Regions from separate parts of the Rhizobium fabae genome, predicted to be linked through region 2. Evidence: predicted binding sites of a transcription regulator. Region 2 holds the regulator's gene; each other region holds the start of a gene.
What was found. Region 2 encodes LexA, which represses DNA repair genes until DNA is damaged. Its sites were predicted from a motif close to TGTTCNNNNTGTGTTCNG; they were not measured.
Positions count from the first base shown of each region.

Region 1 (2,275 bases), on a different contig from region 2:
CCAATTCGGCAAGGCTCCGATCAGGAGCAGAATGAGGATAATAAGAAGTATCGTGCCAAGCATGGTGTGTTCCCTTCATTTCATCCGCATTTTCGATGGACGAGAAACACGCATTGGCGATTTTTGTTCCCGGTTCAGCGCTGGAAATGTGGCGCGCTCTGGTCTTCGCCATTCCGGAAAATCGCTCATATGGTTAAAAAGGCATTTAAATACAATATGTTGCGGTGAACAAAGCGGGAAAACTGCAATGTCGCCGATTCGTCAGCGATTCGTTCCGTATTTGATCGACGCGCCGCTCTCGGCCACTTCGGCTTAACGTCTTCTGAATCCGGCTTTCCAAAGATTAATGCCGATGCGGGGATACAAGACGAGGAGATCTATCGGCGATCCGCATCTAGCGTTCCGGTGCAGCTTCGCCACCAAATGTGGCCGTGAACGAAAGGCGAAAATGGCACGGTCAGCGATTCGTCTCCGATTCGTTCCGGCTTTGGTCGAGAGATTAATTTCGGGCGCAATTTTCGATTGCCGGCGATCAGCCTGACATCATGAATCGCGACGGCGAAAATGCGAAGGAGCGGGAGTCGCGCGATTCAGCATCTAGTGGGAAAAAGTGATTCAAAATCAATACTTAGCCGTGAACAAAAGCTGAATCAGCTGGAGTCAGCGATTCGTCGCTGATTCGTTCTCACGCTGTTCCGAATCGCAAAGGCGGATGTTCCGCAGGACTCGCAAAGGTCGCAATCCTGGTGGCATTTTTGAAATCTTCCCTTGCGTTTGCGGCGGCGGCTGTCCATGTGTTCTGTGCTTCAATCTGGGGGAGCGAGATTTTCCTGGGGCCTTTGGCCTCGTTTGCATGGATCCATGACTCTGACTTCGCAGCCGATGATTCTGAGCGGGCGCGGTGTGACCGCAGTGCTCGGACCAACCAATACCGGCAAGACCCATTATGCCATCGAGCGCATGGTCGCGCACGGGACCGGCGTGATCGGCCTGCCGCTCCGGCTCCTGGCGCGCGAGGTCTATACGCGGGTGGTGGAGAAGGTCGGCGTGCAGAACGTGGCGCTCGTCACCGGCGAGGAAAAAATTTCGCCGCCCAATGCGCGGTTTTCCGTCTGCACCGTCGAGGCAATGCCGCGTGAGACCAAGGCCGCCTTCGTCGCGATCGACGAGGTGCAGCTCGCCGGTGATCTCGAGCGCGGCCATATCTTCACAGACCGCATCCTGCATCTTCGCGGCCGTGAGGAAACGCTGCTGCTCGGCGCGGCGACGATGCGGCCGATCCTGCAGCAGCTTCTGCCCGGCATCACCGTGGTCGAGCGGCCGCGGCTTTCGCATCTTTTCTACGCCGGACAAAAGAAGATCACCCGGCTGCCGCAGCGCTCGGCCATCGTCGCCTTCTCGGCCGACGAGGTCTATGCCATTGCCGAGCTCATCCGCCGGCAGCGCGGCGGCGCGGCAGTCGTGCTGGGTGCGTTGAGCCCGCGCACCCGCAATGCGCAGGTGGCGCTTTATCAGGCGGGCGACGTCGAATATCTGGTGGCGACCGATGCGATCGGCATGGGCCTCAATCTCGATGTCGATCACGTCGCCTTCGCCCAGGATCGGAAATTCGACGGCTACCAGTTCCGCAATCTTAATCCGGCCGAACTCGGCCAGGTCGCCGGGCGCGCCGGCCGGCACGTGCGCGACGGGACCTTCGGCGTCACCGGGCAGGTCTCGCCCTTCGACGAGGAACTGGTGCAGCGCATCGAGGGGCATGAATTTGACAACGTCAAGGTTCTGCAGTGGCGCACAACCGGGATGGACTTCTCCTCGATCCAGTCGCTGCGCGCCAGCCTCGAAGCAGGGCCGCGCGTGCCGGGGCTGACGCGGGCGCTGCCGGCGGTCGACCAGCAGGCGCTGGAGCAGCTTTCTCGCTACCCCGAGATCATCGATCTTGCCGACAGGCCCGAACGCGTCGAAAAACTCTGGGAGGCTTGTGCGCTTCCCGACTACCGGCGTATTACCCCGGCACAACATGCCGATCTTATTTCGACCCTCTTTTCCGATCTCGTGCGCTATGGCACGGTGAACGAACAGTTTCTCGCGGAGCAGGTTCATCGCTCCGATCGGACAGATGGGGAAATTGACACGCTTTCGGCGCGAATCGCGCAGATAAGGACCTGGACCTACGTTTCGAATCGTCCCGGCTGGCTGGCCGATCCGACACATTGGCAGGAAAAGACGCGGGAAATCGAAGATCGATTGTCCGATGCGTTACATGAGAGGTTGACGA
Region 1 covers NZ_ML133652.1:45,574-47,848, forward strand. The annotation lists gene EFB14_RS17505 (DUF3309 family protein) at 1-63, opposite strand, end outside; gene EFB14_RS17510 (helicase-related protein) at 862-2,275, shown strand, end outside.
Region 1: a site for LexA is predicted at 681-698, ahead of EFB14_RS17510 (helicase-related protein). Genes of this name have one in related genera too.

Region 2 (2,275 bases):
GAGACGATGGCTTCGAACCGCACGAAGCCACCAGCTTTTATCTTCGAACAATGGAAACGCGCGCTTGCCATCGAAGAACACCGCCAGCCGGTGATGGTTGGGATGAGCAACGCGCCTGCTGCGCCTCAAGGCAAAAGGCTGCAACTCTCGCCGGATCAGCAGAATGACGCCCGAGAGGCGATGAGACAGGCGATCGCCACCAACCCACCGTCACACTTTTCCTGCCTGAAGGCCGCCTGGTGCACCACCCTACTTGATAATGGAAAGACACTGACTGTCATCGACAATGTCGCCTATCTCGGACCGGCTTGTGATACAGCTGATATCGTCGTCACACCGGTCCGCTTGCGCTTTGACCGCTGCCGTTCCGGCGCGCTGCTCTTTACGGGCGAGACGCTGCGCAAGACAGGGGCGGTCGAGCTTCGCTTTACCGAAAGGGGGATCGAGGTTGCAACGGCATTCGACACATTGCTGCGACCTTGGATGCGCCACCGCGCCTATGATTGGCGCAGCGACAGCTTTGCAGATTCCGGCAAAGCTGATCTCAATGATAGCGGCGAATGAGCCCGACGAGTTTGCCCTGAACCTTGACGCGATCCGGCCCGAAGATACGGGTCTCGTATGCCGGGTTGGCCGCTTCCAGCGCGATCGAGGCGCCCTTGCGGCGGAAGCGCTTCAGCGTCGCTTCCTCGTCATCGACGAGGGCAACGACGATGTCGCCGGGACTGGCGGTGCTGCCGTTGCGGATGATCACGGTGTCGCCATCGAAGATGCCGGCATCGATCATCGAATCGCCCTTGACCTCCAGCGCATAATGTTCGCCGGAACCGAGCATGTCGGCCGGAACGGTGATGTCGTGCGTGTTGTTCTGGATCGCCGAGATCGGAACGCCGGCGGCGATTCGACCCATGACCGGTACGGAGATCGAGTTGCCGTTTTCGGCGACGGGCTTCACGGAAGCGGGAGGGGCGACCGGCTGGGGTTTGCCGAGACTGCCCTCGATGACGCTCGGCGAAAAGCCGCGCCGAGGCTGGATGCTGGGGCTATAGGCCTCCGGAAGCTTGATGACCTCGAGCGCGCGGGCCCGGTTCGGTAGGCGGCGAATGAAACCTCGTTCTTCGAGCGCCGTGATCAGGCGGTGGATGCCGGATTTGGAGGCGAGATCCAGGGCATCCTTCATTTCGTCGAAAGACGGAGGAACGCCGGATTCCTTCATGCGCTCATGAATGAAAAGGAGAAGCTCCTGTTGTTTGCGCGTGAGCATCGACGTCAGACCCCGTGATTGAAACAAATCCAGAACAGACACTATATGTTCCATATGTGTTCCGCAAGTAGCTAAATTTCCGTAAAACAGGAGGCAAAAAATTGCTTTGGAATGGCGACGAGACGGCAATTCAGAATTATTCGAGAATGTAGTCAGGTAATGCGTCATTCTTTGGCAACTGATAGTTGCATGGCGGCCTGCCTAGCAAAGTTTGGCGATGACACACCTTTGCGGTCGAGCATATTTCGGTTCGTGAAGGATAGGAAGCGGACTGGAATATCGCCTGCTGAACCTTCCGGGACGATCCCACTTGATTGCTCAAGCCGCGCATTCTCAGAGAGGAAGCTTTTCAGGCAAAAGCGACGTGAAAGAAATCGCGGAGAACCACCGAGACCTTTTCGGGATCCTCCCAGTGCGGGTTATGTCCAAATCCTTCCATCAGGACCGATTGTGCTTTCGAGAGCGCATCTTCGAGCGCCAGCCGGTGACCCGCGTCGAACAGCGCATCCTCGCTACCACCGATGCAAAGCACGGGCATTCTGACCTGTGCCGCGGCCTCCGTCAGATCGAGTGTGGAAAAACAGGCCAGAATACCATGCCAGATCTCTGCCGAAATGGCTGCTGCCTCACGGCTGATCGGGGCGAGGAAACTTGGATCGACTGGATGCGGGCAGGCGTGCCAGAGATCGAAAAATGGATCGCCGGGATCGATCGGATCGCAAAGCCCAAGGATTCCGTCCGTGACTGGATCGCGCTGCGGAAAGGCCGGGCGCACCGTGCCGGAAATCGTGACCAGTGCGACAACAACGTCGGGCAGCCGGGCAGTAAGGTCGATACCGATCATGGCTCCCATCGAATGGCCAATGACCGCGAAGCGCTCAACAGAGAGAGCCGCCATCAGCGCAACGATGGCATCGGTGAAATCCGCGACGGTCATGCCTGCCCCGACCACGGAGCCTCCATGGCCGGGCAAATCCGGGATGATAAGTCGGTAGCCGCAAAGCCACGGCT
Region 2 covers NZ_ML133646.1:453,020-455,294, reverse strand. The annotation lists gene EFB14_RS05325 (ComEC/Rec2 family competence protein) at 1-564, shown strand, start outside; gene lexA (transcriptional repressor LexA) at 545-1,264, opposite strand; gene EFB14_RS05315 (alpha/beta fold hydrolase) at 1,614-2,275, opposite strand, start outside.

Region 3 (2,275 bases), 340 kb from region 2:
GCAGGAAGCGGTCGGCGATGAGGCCGGCATTCTGGCGCAGCGACAGCTCGATCTCGCGGGCGAGATCCGGATTGTCGCGCAGGAAGGTCTTGGCGTTTTCGCGGCCCTGGCCGAGACGCTGGCTATTATAGGAGAACCAGGCGCCCGATTTTTCGACAATGCCGGCCTTGACGCCGAGATCGACCAGTTCGCCGGTCTTGGAAACACCCTCGCCATACATGATGTCGAACTCGACCTGCTTAAAGGGAGGCGCCATCTTGTTCTTGACGACCTTGACGCGGGTCTGGTTGCCGATCACCTCTTCGCGCTCCTTGACCGAGCCGATGCGGCGGATATCAAGGCGCACGGAGGCATAGAATTTCAGCGCATTGCCGCCTGTCGTCGTCTCAGGCGAACCGAACATAACGCCGATCTTCATGCGGATCTGGTTGATGAAGATGACCATGGTGTTCGACTTCGAGATCGAAGCGGTGAGCTTGCGCAGCGCCTGGCTCATCAGGCGGGCCTGCAGGCCCGGAAGGCTGTCGCCCATCTCGCCTTCGATTTCGGCGCGTGGCGTCAGCGCGGCGACCGAGTCGACGACAAGGACGTCGACAGCGCCGGAGCGCACCAGCGTATCGGTAATTTCAAGCGCCTGTTCGCCGGTATCGGGCTGTGAGATCAGAAGGTTCTGCAGATCGACGCCAAGCTTGCGGGCATAGACCGGATCGAGCGCATGTTCGGCATCGACGAAGGCGCAGATGCCGCCCTTCTTCTGCGCTTCAGCAATGGTCTGCAAAGCAAGCGTCGTTTTACCCGAGCTTTCCGGCCCGTAGATCTCGATGATTCGGCCCCTCGGCAGGCCGCCGACTCCGAGCGCAATATCGAGGCCAAGCGAGCCGGTCGAAATCGTTTCGATCTCGACAACATTCTCGTTGGAGCCGAGTTTCATGATCGAGCCCTTGCCGAACGACCGCTCTATCTGTGAGAGTGCCGCTTCAAGCGCCTTGCTTTTGTCCACCGATTTGTCCTCTACCAGCCGCAATGAATTCTGAGACATCCGATCCACCTTTAGGTTATTGAAGCCGCTCAAGCAATGTCGAGTTTGTACCCTATTTGTTCCACTCTCGCAATAGGCGATCAAACAATTGAAAGAAAAAGGTAAAACGATCCGTGTTCTATATTTGTTTTATCGATGCAAAGCAACGGCTTAGACCGCATGCGCCGGGTGCGATGCGCCAAGTTGCGGCATGCCGATTCGCTCGCCCAGGATATGGAGAGCGGTTGAAATGAAGAGAAAGATTCTCGTTCTCGGCGGCGCCCATATCGACCGGCGCGGCCGCATCTCAGGCGAGACGGCACCGGGCGCCAGCAACCCCGGCACATGGTTCGAGGAGCCCGGCGGCGGTGGTTTCAATGCTGCGCGAAATCTCGCAAGGCTCGGCTTTCAGGTGACGATGATCTCGCCGCGTGGCGGCGATCCCCTGGGCGAGATAGTGGGCGAAGCCGCCGATTTCGCCGGCATCGACGACCGGCCTTTCGTCTTCCTCGATCGCAAGACGCCGAGCTACACCGCCATCATCGAGAAGGACGGCAATCTGGTTATCGCCCTTGCCGACATGGAGCTTTATCGTTTCTTCGTGCCGCGCCGTCTCTCCATTCGTTGGGTGCGGGAGGCCTTCGCCGCCCATGATTTCATTCTTTTCGATGCCAACCTGCCGGAAGAGACGATCGCGGCGATCGTCGCAAAAGCAAATTCCCTTCAAAAGCCCGTCGCGGCGATCGCCATCTCGCCGGCGAAGGTCGTCAGGCTGACACCCTGCATCGGGGATATCGACTACCTGTTCCTCAACGAGGCCGAAGCCGCCGCTCTTACCGGTGGACGGCCCGATGATGCGGGCGGCTGGCCGCCGCTGCTAAACGAGATCGGCATCAAAAGTGCCGTCGTCACCCGCGGCCGGCGCGAGCTGGTTGCGATTTGCGAGGGCCGCGCCATGACGCTGCAGCCGCCGATCACCGATACGGTCGCCGATGTTACCGGCGCCGGCGATTCCCTTGCCGCCGGCACGCTGGCGGCCTTGATGGCGGGCCTGCCGCTCGAGGAAGCTGTCCGCTATGGCACGGCCGCGGCTATTCTCACCGTGCAGTCGCGGCACGCCGTCAATGAAAATCTGACGCCGGACCTCTTGAATGAGGCGCTTGCCCTTGTTCCCGCGGCCCGAATTCTGCATTGAAGCGGCGAATTAAATAATTGAGCATGATGTCGTCCGAAAACCGCTCACACTTTTCGGCATCA
Region 3 covers NZ_ML133646.1:114,413-116,687, reverse strand. The annotation lists gene recA (recombinase RecA) at 1-1,039, opposite strand, end outside; gene EFB14_RS03615 (carbohydrate kinase family protein) at 1,269-2,213, shown strand.
Region 3: a site for LexA is predicted at 1,154-1,171, ahead of recA (recombinase RecA). Genes of this name have one in related genera too.